DNA from 2 places in the Brachybacterium sp. GPGPB12 genome. Region 2 is predicted to be linked to the other one. Evidence: predicted binding sites of a transcription regulator. Region 2 holds the regulator's gene; the other holds the start of a gene.

Region 1 (7,900 bases), 730 kb from region 2:
GGCGCGGAGCAGACGTGTGCGTCCTGCCTGGCGCTCGGTCAGGATCCCCGCCTGCAGCAGACGGGCGGATTCCCGATGGACGGAGGGATACGCCAGCCCGGTCTGCTCGGCGAGCTGAGTGAGACTCCGCTCTTCGTCGTCGAGCATGAGGGCGGACAGCAGACGAGCCTGGCCGTCCGAGCGGAAGATAGGAGCGAGCAGCGGCGCTTCGGTTCTCATATAACGGAGGATATCCTCCATTATTTTGACACTCAAGAGGTCCTGGGTTCCAGTCCCGGCCCCCTCTGCCCGCGCTCCTGCCGCTCGTTCCTCGCAGTACGTCGCCTCAGCAGTGCTTTCCGACTGCGCTCCTACCGCTCGTTCCTCGCAGCACGTCGTCTCAGTCATAGAGCCCCTCCAGCGTCCACTCCCCCGCCCGGGACAGGGCGAGCACGGCGACCTCCTCGGCGCTCGCTCCGCGCACCACGAGCGCGCAGGCGTGCGGCCCGTCGGCCATCCCGCGCCCACCAGCGCTCGTCGAGCACGACGGGAGCGGCATGGGCGAGCACCTGGCGACCGGAGCCGGCGCGCGGCCCGGCCCGCTGCAGCGCCGGCGCGCCCGGGGCGAGGACGAGCAGGCGGGCCGGCGCGCCGCTCAGCAGGCCACGGGCGGTGACCACGACGGGACGGCCCGCGGCGTCCTCGAGCCGCACCGCGGGCGGGTCGCGGAACACGGTCGCGGGCACCGGGCGGGGCAGGGCGCCGGGCCAGGGACCCTCGCGCCGTGCAGGCTTCTCGCTGCGCCAGGGCACCAGGGCGACCTCCTCGGCCAGCGGCCTTCCCCCGACGAGGGCCGGGACCTGCACCGCCTCCTCCCCCGCCAGGCCCTGCGCGCGGGCGAGCGCACGGGAGGCCCGCTGCGCCGCCTCCCCGGCGCCGCCCCACAGCGCGGGCGCGTTCTCCCCCGCCGGGGCCAGGCGCAGAGGGTGCGGCCCGATCCGGGTGATCGCCCCGGTCGCAGGACCGCCGAGCCGCGCCCGGGTGATCCATCCGTCGCACTGCCAGCGGATGCGGTCCACGACGTCGGCGACGGTCAGCGCCCCGTCGTGCCGCCAGGTGCGCTCCATCTCCTCGCCGCCCTCGGTGCGGGCCACGATCCGCGACCTGGTGCACACCAGTCCTCGTTCGACCAGCATCGCGTGCAGCTGCTCGGCCAGCGGGCGCGCGATGAAGGCCGCCTGGTCGGTGCGCACCAGCGGGGTCTCCAGCGTCGTCTCGGCCAGCGGCGGCTGGGTGGGATGGTGCGCGGCGGGCGGCGCGGGCTCCTGCCCGCGGGCGAGCAGGTGCGGCGTCGCGACGTCCGGGCCGAAGCGGTCGGCGACCGCGGCCGAGGGCAGTGCGGCGAGATCGCCGAGGGTCGTGATCCCGAGCCGCTGCAGCAGGTCGACCGTCTCGGCGAGGTCGAGGCGTCGTTCGGGGCGGGCGGCCGAGGGCTGACCGCGATGGCCCCAGCCGGGGCCGACGGGGGCGCGCAGGGCCTGGATCGGGTGCGGGGCGAGGTAGTCGGCGGCGCGGCCCTCGTGCACGATCCGGCCCGGCCCGGAGGCGAGCAGTGCGGCGAAGGGACCGTCGGCGATCCCGACGGCGCAGTCCCAGCCGGTGAGGTCGGCGACCGCGTCGAGGATCCGCTCGGCGAGGCGCTCCTCCCCGCCCTGGTGGCGGGCCGGCCCTCGGGCGGACATCAGCGACACCCCGGGCGCAAAGACGTCCACCCCGGCCGCGATCGTGTCCACCGCGGCGGCGACCAGCTCGAACAGCGCGGTCTCCTGCTCGCGGTCGGCCTCCAGCACGAGCGCCTCGGGACAGGCGGCCCGGGCGGCGCGGCGCGTCATCCCCGGGCGCACCCCGGCCTCGAGGGCGGCGGCGCCGGCATGGGTGACGCGGTGCTGGTCGAGCAGGATCACCGGGACGGCGGCGAGATCGAGCGGGGCCGGCGCGGGGGCGTCCTCCTCCCCCGCGGCGGCCTCGAGGCGTCGCTGGTGGCGGTCCAGCGCGGCCAGTAGCGGCCAGTCCGGGACGGTCACGGCGACGGTGCGGGTCGCCCGGGCGGTGGCGGCGTCGACAGCAGCGGGGCCGGCCGCGGCGGGGGCGTGGAGGTCGGCGGGAGCGTGCACGCTCATCACCCGGCCCTCCGCACGCTCGGCAGGAGCCGCATCGCCGGACGCCGCTCCGGGGCCGCCGCCGGACGGGCCGCGCCCCGCCGACGCACCGGCGGGAACCGCTGCGAGCATCCCGTCCACCTGCGGCAGCGAGCACCTCGGCCGACCGGTGGCCGGCGATGCCGCGGCCCTCGGCGGTGATCTCGAGACGGCGCCGACGCAGTCGTCCCGAGCCCTGGCCGAGACCGGACCATCCCCGAGCGGTGGAGCGCGGCGTGAGGTCGGCGCGGCCGGGCGGGGCGGCGGCGAGGACGAGGGTGTCGGCGGTGCGGGCACGGCCCAGCAGGTCGCGCCAGAGCGCCGGGGCGAGGTCCAGGTCGGGGCCGAGCACGAGCACGCCCACCCCGTCGGCGAGGGCGGAGAGCACCTGGGGCCGCCGCTCGCCGTCCGCCGGGGCGAGGGCGAGGCGGCAGGGATCCAGGCCCGCATCCATCGCGGAGCGCGCCCCAGATCGGGCATCCCGGCGATCGCGCACCAGGAGTCCTCCCCCGCCGCGGCGACCGCGAGGGACAGCAGCAGCGAGGTGCTCGCGACGCCCTCGAGCGCCACGGAGCCGCCGGCGCGCAGACTCCCGCGCGGGAACAGCGTCCGGAGCGGCCCCGGGACCGGCAGACGGGCGCCGAGCCCGTCGTCCTCGGCCTCGGAGACGGGGCGCGCCGAGGGTCGCAGGGCGGTGCGGTCGATCCGTCCGCCCCAGCGGGCGGCGGAGCGCTCGGCCGCCCCGAGCGCGGCCCGGGCCCGGGACAGCCGCTCCTCGCGGTCCTCGATCTGCAGGGCGGTGCCCATCGCGCTCCTCCTTCCGGCCCTCGCCGTTCCTCCGCACGTGTTCGAACAGGAGTTCGAACTGTACGCCTCGGCGGGGTGGCGCTCAAGGCGCCCAGGTCGTGACTTCGAACGTGCATACGAAGGTTCGGGGAGGGGTGTGACAGACGAGGGGCGGGCGGAACGGGCGGGGTCGCGGGCTGGGTCTCGCGCGACACATTCCCTCCGCGTTCGGCCCCGCCGTCGCGCTCGGGACGCGCGGCGGCGCCCGGAGCGATGGGGGCGCCGAGGCGATGGGCGCGAGAGCGGACGGGGGTGTCCGACACGACGCGCGCGGACGTGATGTACATGATGTACGTGGAGGAACAAACACATACACCTGTCCCTCGGGGTGGCAGAGCAGGGTGGAGCGGGAGGCGATCTGTCCGTCGTCGGACCTCCCCTCCTCCCCCGCCGCTCCTCTGCGATCATGAGGCGGACCGCACATCGAGGGAGAGGACTGGGATGCGAGCGCTGGTGCTCGCACGAGAAGAACCGGATGTCGATCGAGGAGGTCGAGGCGCCCGGCGCTCCCGGCCCCGGTCAGGTGAGGATCGCGATGCACACCGTCGGCATCTGCGCCTCCGACGTGCACTACTGGACCGACGGGAAGATCGGCCCGTTCGTCGTCGAGGCGCCGATGATCCTCGGCCACGAGGGCGCCGGCACCGTCCTCGAGGTCGGCGAGGGCGTCACGGATCTCGCCGTCGGCGACCGCGTGGTCATGGAGCCGGGCGTCCCGGACCCCACCTCCCGCGCAGTCAAGGAGGGCAACTACAACGTCGACCCCGGCGTCGAGTTCTGGGCGACCCCGCCCGTGCACGGTCGCCTCGCCGACGAGGTGCTCCACCCCGCCGCCTACACGTATAGGTTGCCGGAGTCGATGAGCTTCGCCGAGGGCGCGCTGATCGAGCCCTTCGCGGTCGGCATGTTCGCCGCGACCAAGGCGGAGATCTCCCCGGAGACGTCGCCGCCGTGGTCGGCGCCGGCACGATCGGGATCATGACCGCGCTCGCCGCCCTCGCCGGCGGCGCGAGCCGCGTGTTCATCTCCGACGTCTTGCCGGAGAAGCTCGCGCCGCTGGACGGCATCGACGGCATCACCACGGTCGACGCGACCGCGCAGAGCCTGGGCGAGGTCGTCCGCGAGGCGACCGGCGGCTGGGGCCCGCAGGTCGTCTTCGAGGCCACCGGCGCCGCGCCCGCGTACAAGGACCTGTGGGCGCTTCCCGCACCGGGCGGCCGCATCGTGCTGGTGGGCATGCCGGTGGACCCGGTGCCCTTCGACATCGCCACCGCCCAGAGCCGCGGCATCTCGCTCGAGACGGTGTTCCGCTACGCGAACGTGCACCAGAAGGCGATCGACCTCGCCGCGAGCGATGCCGTGGACCTCTCCCACTTCGTCTCGGAGACCTTCGCCTTCGACGACTCGGTCCAGGCGTTCGAGCGGTTCCTCGAGGGTCGGCCGACGGACGTGAAGATCCAGATCGCGCTGTAAGGACGGGGCGGCGCTCAGGAGTTCACCAGGTCCGTCCTGCGCGCACCCCTGACGGCGCCACGTGCGCCGCCGCCCTAAGTCGGCCCGGAGATCGCCTCGGTCATCGCGTTCGCGCTCTCAGCGGACGCCGGCTACGTCGCGGGGACGACCATTCGCGCCGCCGGCGGGGTCTGAGTCCGGAGCCGGCACGATCGATCCCCGGACGCGGAGCGTGGTCGTCGGCGATGAGCCGGCCGCCGCCTGGGGCGGACGGCCGCCGCACACGATCAGCCTGCTCGCGCGTCGCAGCTGAGGGGTGCCCTGGCAGTTCCTCCCGGCGAGGACGGCGGCGGCATAGCGTGCCGGGAGCTCGACCTCCGAACGATGAAGGATCTCCATGCCCTCCGACGCCCCGCGGCGCCCCCTCGCCTCCCGCCTGCTCGTGCCGTCGGCGGCGCCGCTGTGGGGGCCGCACTCCTCGCTGCTGAGCCCCGCGCTCGCCCTGATCCTCGCGACGCTCTACGACGCCTCCACCGCCGACATCGGCTGGTCGCTCGCGATCTACAACGCCAGCGGCTTCGTCGCCTCGATCGTGCCGCCGGCCTGGACGGACCGGCGCCGCACCTACCTGCCGATGCTGATGGCCGCCGCGGTGCTGACGATCGCGCTGGCCGCCGCGCTCGCCGCGGTGAGCACCCTGCCGCTCGCGACGGTGGCGCTGGTGGTCCTCGGCGGCCCGGCGGGGCTCGGCACCACGATGCTGTTCGCCCATCTGCGGGACGTCGGCGCGGCCACCTCCACGATCGTCGACACCCGCGCGATCATCTCCGCGGCCTGGATGGGCGGGCCACCGCTCGCGACCGCGATCATCGGCTGGGCCGGGGCACGTGGGATCCTGCTGGCACTGGTCGTGATCGCGGTGGTGAACATCGTGATGACCGCGGTGATGATGCGGCGACACCGCTCCGCCGCCGCGGAGGCGCCCGAGCTGGCCCGCTCCCCGCACGCGCGCCGCCCGGCGCCGGACCGCGACCGTGGTGATCATCGGAGCGTTCGTGCTCTTCCAGGCCACGAATGCGACGGCGATGACGTTCATGGCGCTGTACGTCACCGAGACGGTGGGCCTCGGCGTCATGTGGGCGGGGATCGTGCTCGGCGTCGCCGCCGCGCTCGAGGTGCCAGCGCTGATGATCATCGGCCGCCTCGGCGACCGCATCTCGCACCTCACCCTCGTCGCGGTCGGCGCCGTGCTCTCGGCCGTCTACTACGCCGGGCTGGTGCTGGTCTCCGAGCCGGTGCTGCTGCTCGTGCCGCAGATCCCGAACGCGCTCGGCTTCGCCGCGATCTCCGGGATCGGGCTGACCCTCTTCCAGGACCTGATCCCGGGGGCGGGGATGTCCACGGGACTGTTCATGAACGCGAGGCGCGTCGGCGCGATCCTGTCCGGGCCGATCATCGCCGCCGGGGCGCCGCCGTCGCTGGGACAGCGCGGCATCTTCGCGATCTGCGCGGTGCTGACCGTGATCGGGCTCGTCATGATCCCGCTGGCGAAGCGCCTGGCGGCACCGCCCGCGGAGCCTGGGTGAGCCTGAGCCGCGGGAGCCGGTCGGGCTGGTTCAGGGGCGCGATCGCCGCCCGTCCGGCCGACCTTGGTCGGTCCTCGGCACTGCCGTCAGCCGGTCGCGGCGGTGCGCCCGTCGGCGGACGTGCGGGCCCCGTCGGCCGACTCCTGCGCGAGGTCGCCCAGCGCCGCGGCCGCTCCTCGCTCGGCGAGCCGGGCGCGGCGGTGTACCCGAACATGAACCAGTCGGGATGGGCGGGGAAGTCCATCGCCTCGTAGCCGAGCTCGAGGTCCCCCACCTCGGGGTGGCGGATGCGCTTGAGACCGGTGCGGTGGTGGCGCACGTCGTGCGCGGCCCAGCGCACCCGGAAGTCGTCGCTGCGGGTGGCGAGCTCGCCGATGAGGTCGCTGAGCCGCTTGTCGCGCGGGGACTGACCCGCGTAGGTGCGCGGCGTCGCGACGATGCCTGTGGCGTTGTCCTCCCAGTCCGGGAAGAAGGTGCGCGAGGCGGGGCTGAAGAAGACGAAGCGGGCCGTGTTCCCGCGCGCGGCGGGATCCTCGAGCACCGGGGCGTACAGCGCGCGACCGACGGGATTCGTCGCCACCACATCCATGCGCCGGTCCCGCACCCACACCGGCACGGAGACCGCGTCGACGAAGCGCCGCAGAGTGTCCGGGAAGGGCTGTTCGGCGGGACGGGGCCGCCGCCGGGCCGGCGGCCCCGCGGCCTCGGCGAGGTCGTGGAGGTGGTCGGTCTCCGCCTCGTCCAGCAGCAGGGTGCGGGCGAGCGCGTCCAGCACCTCCGTGGAGACGCCGCGCAGGTCGCCGCGCTCGATCCGGGCGTAGTACTCCACGCTGATCCCCGTGGCCGCGGCGACCTCCTCGCGGCGCGGCCCGGGCACGCGTCGACGCGTGCCGCCGAGGATCCCCGCCTGGGAGGGCGTGATCCGGTCCCGACGCGTGCGCAGGAAGTCGCTCACCTCTGCTCGATGGTCCATGGTCACACCGTATTCCTCCCCGTTCACGCCTCCGGGATCTCGCGACCGAAGGTCTCCAGCGTGATCGCGTCGGGGTCGGGGCCGCCTCGCTCGCCGGTCTCCAGCGCGTCGATCCGGGCGAGATCCTCGTCGGAGAGCGCGAATCCGAACACGTCGAGGTTCTCGGCGATCCGCTCGGGCCGCACGGACTTCGGGATCACGGAGCGGCCCTGCTGCAGGCCCCAGCGCAGCATGACCTGCGCCGGCGTGCGGCCGTGCGCGGCGGCGATCTCGCCGATCACCGGGTCGGTCAGGGTGGAGCGCTCCACGTCGCCGCGGTAGTGGGTGATGCCGCCGATCGGGGACCAGGCCTGGGTGAGGATTCCGTGGCGGGCGTCCGCCTCCTGCACGTCGCGCTGGGCGAAGTAGGGGTGGACCTCGACCTGGTTCACGGCGGGGACCACGCCGGTCTCCGCGAGCAGGCGCTCGAGCACGCCCGGCATGACGTTGCTGATGCCGATCGCACGCACGCGACCGTCGGCCAGCGGCGTCTCCAGCGCCTTGTACGCCCCGATCGTCTTCTCGAACTCGCTGGTCAGCGGCTGGTGCAGCAGGAGGAGGTCGATCTGGTCGACGCCCAGCTTCGCGGCGGACTTCTCGAAGCCGTGCAGCGCCTGGTCGTAGCCGTAGTCGGTGATCCACAGCTTCGTCTCAAGGAACACCTCGGAGCGGTCCACGCCCGAGACGCGCGACCCCTCGCCGACCTCCCGCTCGTTGCCGTAGGCCGCGGCGGTGTCGATGTGGCGGTAGCCGATGCGCAGGGCCTCGGCGACCGCGGCGGAGGTCTCCTCCGGCGGGGTCTGGAACACGCCGAGGCCGAGGGCCGG
Region 2 (7,900 bases):
CCTCCGCCGGCGGCACCGATTCCTGGACCGCGGCACTGTCCCCCTACATCCAGGACCGGCTCCAGGTGGAGCACCTGACCGTCAACTACCGCACCCCGCGCCGGATCATGGACCGCGCGGTCGCGATGGCACAGGCCCACTCGCTGCCGGTCACCGAGGTCAGTTCGGTCCGGGACGGCGAGGAGGACCCGCTGTTCGAGCAGGCCTCCCCCGCCGAGCTCACCGCGCGCGCGCCGAGGCGGTGCGCCGCGTGCACGATCGCCTCCCGGGACGGATCGCCGTCATCGCCGCGGCCGAGCGCCTCCACGATCTCGCCGCCGCGATCGACTCCCTCGAGTCCGTGCCGTCGGTAGGCGTCGGCTCGGCGGGCGTCGACGACGAGGTCGCCGTGATGACGGCACAGGACGCGAAGGGCCTGGAGTTCGACATCGTGGTGATCGTGGAGCCGGCGGAGCTGATCGACGCGCACGGCGCGGGCGACCTCTACGTCGCCATGTCGCGCTCCACGCAAAGACCTCGGGGTGGTCCACGCCCGGGAGCTCCCGGCCGGCATGGCGGGCTGAGCCCTCCGCCGACGCCCCCGGGTCCTCAGGGTCCCGGGACGGCGATCGGCGGCCGTGGCTTCCCCTCCACGACCGCCGATCTGGTGTGCACCTGGTCGGTGCACGAGGAATATCTTAAGCACAGTCCGACCCCCTCTTGCACCATGTCCAGGAATGTCTCCGGATCCGCGCAGACGGCGGACGGCGCTCAGCCCGTCGCGCCGCCCCCGGTGGTTGCTCCCTGCACCTGGGAGCCCTCGGCGCGCGACCGCGCGATCGCGGCCTCGAAGTCGTCGAGGGAGTCGAAGTCCTGGTAGACGCTCGCGAAGCGCAGGTAGGCCACGAGGTCCAGCTCCTGGAGCGGCCGCAGGATCGACAGGCCCACCTGATGGGCGTCGATCTCCGCCTGCCCGCTGAGCCGGATGCTCTCCTCGACCCGCTGGGCGAGCAGGGCCAGCTGGTCGTCGCTGACCGGACGGCCCTGGCACGCCTTGCGGACGCCGGAGATGACCTTCGCCCGGCTGAAGGGCTCGCTCACTCCGGACCGCTTGAGGACCGACAGCGAGGCGGTCTCCGAGGTGGAGAAGCGGCGCGAGCGGCTGGGGCACTGACGGCGGCGCCGGATCGTCGCGCCGTCGTCGGACGTGCGCGAGTCGACGACGCGCGAATCGGGGTGGCGGCAGAACGGACAGTGCATCCGCTCAGGGTACCGGCACGACCCCCGCTCAGCGCGAGGCACCCTCCAGCACGGGCGGCTCGAGCCGCTGACCGGCCGTGATCCGGCCGGTGGGCAGGTGGTTGAGGCCGCGGACCTCGTCGACGAACTCGGCCTCGCCAACGCCCTCGGGGGCATGCTCGGCGACGTAGTCCCAGAGGGTGTCGCCCGCCTCGACCGTGATCACGGCGGGCTGGGCGGGCTCGGTGCCCGCGAGGGCGGCGGGGAGGTCGAGCGCGAGGAGGGCGATCGCGGCGACCGCGAGGCCGAGCAGGAAGGCGACGCCCGTGAGGAGGCGCCGGCCGCGGCGGGTCGGCTCGAGTCGAACACGCGGTCGAGCGACGGACTCGCAGGCCTGCTCGTCCTGCCGCGGGAAGGGAAGAACCGTGGCGGTGTGGGTACTCATCTCCGAACTCCTGTTCGATCGAATCTCTGTGCGACTGTAGCCCGCGCCGCTCGCGACACGCAAGAGGAACATCGAACACATGTTTGGCATCCCTCGCGTGCCGCCCTACGCTGGGCCACGAGGACAACGGAACCCGATGGGTCCGACAGACGACGCCAGGAGGCCGCACGATGACGCCGAGCACCCCCAAGCCGACCAGGGCCCGCGGCGATGCGCAGGCCGACGAGCGCACGGCCGGCCTGACGCGTCGCCAGCGCCTCGTGCTGGAGACGATCAGCGAGGCCGTCGCCGCGCGCGGCTACCCGCCGTCGATGCGCGAGATCGGCGATGCCGTGGGCCTGACCTCCTCGTCCTCCGTCGCCCACCAGCTGCAGACCCTCGAGCGCAAGGGCTTCCTGCGCCGTGACCCCAAGCGTCCGCGCGCGATGGAGGTCGTGATGCCTGAGGCCGACGACGTCCCCGCCCCGCCCGTGGAGATCGAGCCCGGCGGCGGCTCGGTGAACGTCCCGCTGGTGGGCCGGATCGCCGCCGGCATCCCGATCACCGCCGAGGAGCAGGTCGAGGACGTCTTCACCCTTCCCGAGCGCCTGGTCGGCGGCGGGGACCTCTTCCTGCTGCAGGTCGTCGGCGACTCGATGATCGACGCCGCGATCTGCGACGGGGACTGGGTGGTGGTCCGCTCGCAGAGCACCGCGGAGAAGGGCGAGATCGTCGCGGCGATGATCGACGGCGAGGCGACGGTGAAGACCTTCGTGCGGCGCGACGACCACGTGTGGCTGATGCCACACAACCCGGCCTTCGCCCCGATCCTCGGCGACCATGCCGAGATCCTCGGCAAGGTCGTCGCGGTCTTGCGCTCCGTCTGAGCTCCCGGGCTCGCGCTCCTCTGGAGCCCGCGGCGCGTTTCAGGAGCCCGCTGCGAGCCTCCGGAGCGCGCCGAGGGCGACCTCGGGGTCGACCGTCGGCCACAGCGGCGGCATCGACTCGCGCAGGAACGAGCCGTACCGTGCGGTCGACAGACGCGGATCGAGCACGGCGACCATCCCGCGATCCGTCTCTCGCCGGATCAGCCGCCCCGACCCCTGGGCCAGCAGCAGCGCGGCGTGCTGGCCGGCGACGGCCATGAAGCCGTTGCCGCCGTGCTGGGCGATCCGCTCCTGGCGGGCCGACATCAGCGGGTCGTCCGGTCGGGGGAACGGGATCCGGTCGATGGTGACCAGACGCAGCGAGCGGCCGGAGACGTCCACGCCCTGCCACAGCGTGAGCGTGCCGAAAAGGCTCGCGTCCTCGTCCTCGCGGAAGGTGCGCACGAGGTTCGCCATGGAGTCCTCGCCCTGCACCGCGACGGTCAGGTCCAGCCGTGCGCGGACGTGCTCGGCGGCGATCTCCGCGCCACGGCGCGAGGAGAACAGGCACAGCGCTCCCCCGCGCGAGGCCTCCACCAGCTCGGTGAGGTGATCCAGCATCGCGGGCGAGGGGCCGTCGCGGCCCGGCCGCGGGAGGTGGCGGGCGGTGTAGAGGATGCCCTGGCGCCGGTAGTCGAAGGGGCGCCCACGTCGATCCCCGCCCAGGCCCCGGAGTCCTCGGCGGCGGGGATCTCGTCCTCGGCGACCCGTCCCCGGCGGGCGAGGCCCACCTCCCCGGCGGCCGGCTCGAAGCGACCGCCGAGAGCGAGCGTCGCGGAGGTCAGCACCGCGGTGCGGTCCTCGAGGATCGCACCGCGCATCGCCGCGGCCACGCTCAGCGGCGCGACCTGCAGCGAGGCGCGGCCGGTCGCCTGCCCGCGGGAGACGGAGACGACGTCGTCCTCGCCCGGGTCGCTCAGGCGCTCGCACACGTCGATGATCTCCTGCAGGTTCGCCCGCACCGTCTTCCGCGCCCCGGCGGAGGAGTCGTCGCCGGCGTCCCTCGCGTCCGAGTGGGCGGTGCGCGCCTCGACGCGGACGTGGCCGACGGCATCGGCGAGCTGATCGGGCAGGTCGCCGAGCACGCGCCCGTCGGGGGCGAGCTCGAGCGCGGCGCGCGCTCTCCTCCCCCGCATCGTCCAGCGCGGTCGCCGCGACGCCGAGACCGCGCAGGTCCCGCACCGCGCCGCGCGATGCCGGGGTTGAGGACCTCGGTGACGGCGCTGGTGACCCGGGCGGTGAGGTCATGGGCCTCGTCGAAGACGACGACGTCGTGCTCGGGGATGATGCCGTGGCGGTCGAAGGAGTCGATCGCGAGCGCCGCATGGTTCGTCACGACCACGTCCACCTCGCGCGCGACCTCGCGGCGCGCTCGGCGAAGCAGTCCTGGATCATCGGGCAGGAGGTGCCGATGCACTGGTTCCCGGTGACGGACACCTGACGCCAGGCACGGTCCGAGACGGCGTCCTCGAGCGAGTCCCGATCCCCGGTATCGGTCTCCTCCGCCCACTCCCGCAGACGCTTGACCTGGGTCCCGAGCTTCTCGCCGCCGGTGCGGGAGGGGTCCGAGGACGCCTCGGAGAACAGAGCGCCGGGCTCGATGTCGACCGGATAGCCGCCGGCGATCTTGTGCTTGCACAGGTAGTTCGCGCGCCCCTTGAGCGGCGCGAAGGTCGGGGTGCGCGGCAGATGCGGGGCGAGCGCCTCGGCGAGCCGCGGCAGGTCCTTGCGCACGATCTGGGTCTGCGGCGCGATCGTCGCCGTGGAGATGACCACGGGGCGCCCGGTGACGAGCGCGTGCCGCATCGCGGGCACCAGATATCCCAGCGACTTGCCGGTGCCGGTGCCCGCCTGGACCAGGAGGTGCCGGCCGCCGGACATCGCCAGGTCGACCGCCTCCGCCATCGTCTGCTGGCCGGGGCGGGGTGAGCCCCCGACGGCGGAGACCGCGGCATCCATCAGGTCCGACAGCGGGACGTCGGCCGCCGCCGGGGCGACGGGATGCTCGGGTGCGGTGGTCATCGGATCAGCGTATCCGCGCGGGCACCGGGACCCGCCGAGGCGCACCCCGGTGTGCCCGATCTCCCGATGCCCGGGGCCTCGGGATCCCCGGGGCACCCGCGGCACCGGATCGTCGGGGCTCCGGGGACATCCGTCCCACCGCGGCCTCAGGACGAGGTGCGCATCTCCGCGGCGAGGGTCTCGTCCACGAGGGCGTGTACGCGGGTGCCCTCCATGAGGTGCTCCTCGGCAAGGACCTCCCCGGTGGTGTGTGCTCGGGAGACGAGGTCGCCGCGGGAGTACGGCACGACCAGGTCGACCTCGACCGCAGGGCGGGGCAGACGCTCGGCGATCAGCTCGCGCGGCTCCTCGATCCCCTCCCCCGTGCGGGCGGAGACCACGGCGCTGACCTCGACCTGGGCGCGCAGGCGCGCGATGGTCTCGGGCGCGGCGAGATCGGCCTTGTTCAGCACGACGATCTCGGGGACGTCGAAGCCCTCGATCTCGCCGAGCACGGTGCGGACCGCGGTGACCTGCCCCTCGGGGTCGGGATGGGAGGCGTCCACGACGTGCAGGAGCAGGTCCGAGTCGCCCACCTCCTCGAGCGTCGAGCGGAACGCCTCGACCAGGCGCGTGGGCAGGTGGCGCACGAAGCCGACGGTGTCGGCGAAGGTGAACTCGCGCCCGTCCGGGGTGGTGGCGCGGCGGACGGTCGGGTCCAGGGTCGCGAACAGCGCGTTCTCGACCAGCGCCCCGGCGCCGGTGAGCCGGTTCAGCAGGGAGGACTTGCCGGCGTTGGTGTAGCCGGCGATCGCGACGGCCGGCACCTGGTGGCGGCGGCGGTCGGCGCGGCGCGCCTCGCGTCCGGGGGCCATGAGCCGGATCTCGCGGCGCGGCTTCGCCATCCGGTCTCGGATGCGACGGCGGTCCAGCTCGATCTTCGTCTCGCCCGGGCCGCGAGAGCCCATGCCGGCGCCGGCGCCGCCCACCTGGCCGCCGGCCTGACGGGACATGGACTCGCCCCAGCCGCGCAGACGCGGCAGGAGGTACTCGAGCTGGGCGAGCTCGACCTGGGCCTTGCCCTCCCGGGACTTCGCGTGCTGGGCGAAGATGTCCAGGATCAGGGCGGTGCGGTCGATGACCTTGACCTTGACGATGTCCTCGAGGGCGCGGCGCTGGCCGGGAGCGAGCTCGCCGTCGGCGATCACGGTGTCCGCCCCGGACTCGGCGACGATGTCGGCGAGCTCGGCGGCCTTGCCCTTGCCGAGGAAGGTCGCGGGGTCGGGGTGGGCACGGCGCTGGAGGATCCCGTCGAGCACCTCGGAGCCGGCGGTCTCGGCGAGCGCGGCGAGCTCGCGCAGGCTCGTCTCGGCCTCGTCGGAGTTGCCGGAGGTGTACAGACCCGCGAGGACCACGCGCTCCAGACGCGGCTGGCGGTACTCGACCTCGGAGACGTCCTCGAGCTCGGTGGAGAGCCCGGCGACGCGGCGCGCGCCTGGCGGTCGGCGAGGTCGTACTGCTCGCCGTCGGCCTCCGAGGAGAAGGTGGTGCCCTGGACGGAGGCGTCGCCGCGGGAGAGGATCCGCTCGGTGAGCGGGTCGCGACGGGGACCGACGGGCGCGGGGTCCTCCGCTGCGGGAGAGTGCTCGACGGCCCCGGTCCTTCCCGTGCTGGTCCCGTCGACGTCGCGGTCGGAATCGGGTTCGGGATGGAAGGCGATGGGCACGATCGGGGCACTCCTCTGGGTCGGGTGAAGCGGTCGTCCCAGAATCCCACGTCCTCTCGTCCGGGTCGAGGGATTTTGCGCTGGGCGGAGCCGGATCACGGTCGGATCACGCCCCGAACGCGGGGGACGGCCAGGATCAGGGCACGGGCCGCTCCGTGCGTCGCCGTGAGGGGCCGGGGCTCCGTATCCTGCGGGGGTGGACGAGCACTACTTCACCGCGAACCCCTCCGCCCCGGACCGTCGATTCCCGCCGCCTGTGCGTCTGGCCGGGCGGGACCTGGACCTCGTCTCCTCCTCCGCCGTGTTCAGCGGGCACGGGCTCGACAAGGCGACGGCGGTGCTTGCTGGACCGCCTCGACGAGGTCGCGGAGCCCCCGGAGGGCGGCACGCTCGTGGACCTCGGGTGCGGATGGGGGCCGATCGCCCTGACGGCGGCGGCGCGGCATCCCGGGGTCGAGGTGTGGGCGGTGGACGTCAGCGAGCGCGCCCGCGAGCTGACCGCCGAGAACGCTCGTCGTGCGGGCGTGGAGAACCTGCGGGTTCTCGCGCCGGAGGAGATCCCCGGGGATCTCGCCGTGGACACCCTGTGGTCGAATCCGCCGATCCGCATCGGGAAGCCGGCGCCGCACGAGCTCCTGCGCGAGTGGACGGCGCGTCTGCGGCCGACGGGCACCGCCGCGCTGGTGGTGGGGAAGAACCTCGGCGCCGACCCGCTCGCGCGCTGGCTCGGCGAGCCGCTGCCCGCGCGGGAGGTCGGCAAGGCGGCGAGCGCGAAGGGCTTCCGGGTGCTGGAGATCGGTCCCGAGAGCTGACGGGGCGGCGGCGCTCGCTCCCGCTCCGCCGGCGCTCAGGCGTTCAGGCGCTCAGCAGGGTCGTCCCGTCGGCGACCAGCTGGGCGGGGCCGCTGAGCGTGACCTCCCCGTCCTCGGTCCAGCCCACCTCGAGCCGCCCGCCGGGCACGTCCACCGTCCACGGCGTGCGGGACTCGTCCGCGGCGCGCGCCGCCGCGGCGACCGCGACGGCGGCGACGCCGGTGCCGCAGGACCGGGTCTCCCCACCCCGCGCTCGTGGACGCGCATCGCGACGTGGTGCGGACCGCGCTCGCTGACCAGCTCGATGTTCGCCCCGTCCACCGGCTCCGGGTCCAGGGCGGGTCGGCGTGAGAGGTCGAGGCCGTCGAGGTCCACGTCCGCGGGCAGGAAGGCGACGGCGTGAGGATTGCCCATGTCGACGTCGGTCACGTCCAGGCGCGACTCGGCGATCTCGACCGTGCGGGCCTCGGGGACCGTGCGGGAGGCGCCCATGCCGACGCGGACCTGCCAGGGCGCACCGGGGCCCGTCGACCGTTCGAGGATCTCGACGCCGCGCACACCGGCGCGGGTGAGGATCGTGAAGCGGTCCTCGCCGACGTGCCCGGCCCGCTGGAGGTGCGCGGCCAGGACGCGGACCCCGTTGCCGCACATCTCCGCGATCGAGCCGTCGGCGTTGCGGTAGTCCATGAACCATTCGGGGGCGTCGTCAGGGGCATCGATCCCGGCGACGCGGGAGCGGACGGCGCGGATCACGCCGTCGCCGCCGATCCCGGCACGGCGGTCGGCGAGCGCG

The links. The regulator LexA, encoded in region 2, represses DNA repair genes until DNA is damaged. The targets are predictions, from matches to a motif close to TCGAACANNTGTTCGA.
Region 1: the regulator LexA is predicted to act here: its motif matches at 3,026-3,041, upstream of WKH84_RS01540 (DNA polymerase Y family protein).

The regions. Positions count from the first base shown of each region.
Region 1 covers NZ_CP149573.1:293,046-300,945, forward strand. Annotated here, with positions in the region: gene WKH84_RS01535 (winged helix-turn-helix domain-containing protein) at 1-219, opposite strand, end outside; gene WKH84_RS01540 (DNA polymerase Y family protein) at 384-2,984, opposite strand; gene WKH84_RS01545 (alcohol dehydrogenase catalytic domain-containing protein) at 3,499-4,005, shown strand; gene WKH84_RS01550 (zinc-binding dehydrogenase) at 3,975-4,496, shown strand; gene WKH84_RS01555 (hypothetical protein) at 5,100-5,405, opposite strand; gene WKH84_RS01560 (MFS transporter) at 5,510-6,061, shown strand; gene WKH84_RS01565 (helix-turn-helix domain-containing protein) at 6,009-7,034, opposite strand; gene WKH84_RS01570 (aldo/keto reductase) at 7,058-7,900, opposite strand, start outside.
Region 2 covers NZ_CP149573.1:3,538,395-3,546,294, reverse strand. Annotated here, with positions in the region: gene WKH84_RS20640 (hypothetical protein) at 1-353, shown strand, start outside; gene nrdR (transcriptional regulator NrdR) at 751-1,239, opposite strand; gene WKH84_RS20630 (peptidoglycan-binding protein LysM) at 1,268-1,663, opposite strand; gene lexA (transcriptional repressor LexA) at 1,834-2,529, shown strand; gene WKH84_RS20620 (helicase C-terminal domain-containing protein) at 2,569-3,105, opposite strand; gene WKH84_RS20615 (hypothetical protein) at 3,012-3,704, opposite strand; gene WKH84_RS20610 (DEAD/DEAH box helicase) at 3,901-4,590, opposite strand; partial or broken gene hflX (GTPase HflX) at 4,737-6,295, opposite strand; gene WKH84_RS20600 (methyltransferase) at 6,637-7,107, shown strand; partial or broken gene dapF (diaminopimelate epimerase) at 7,151-7,900, opposite strand, start outside.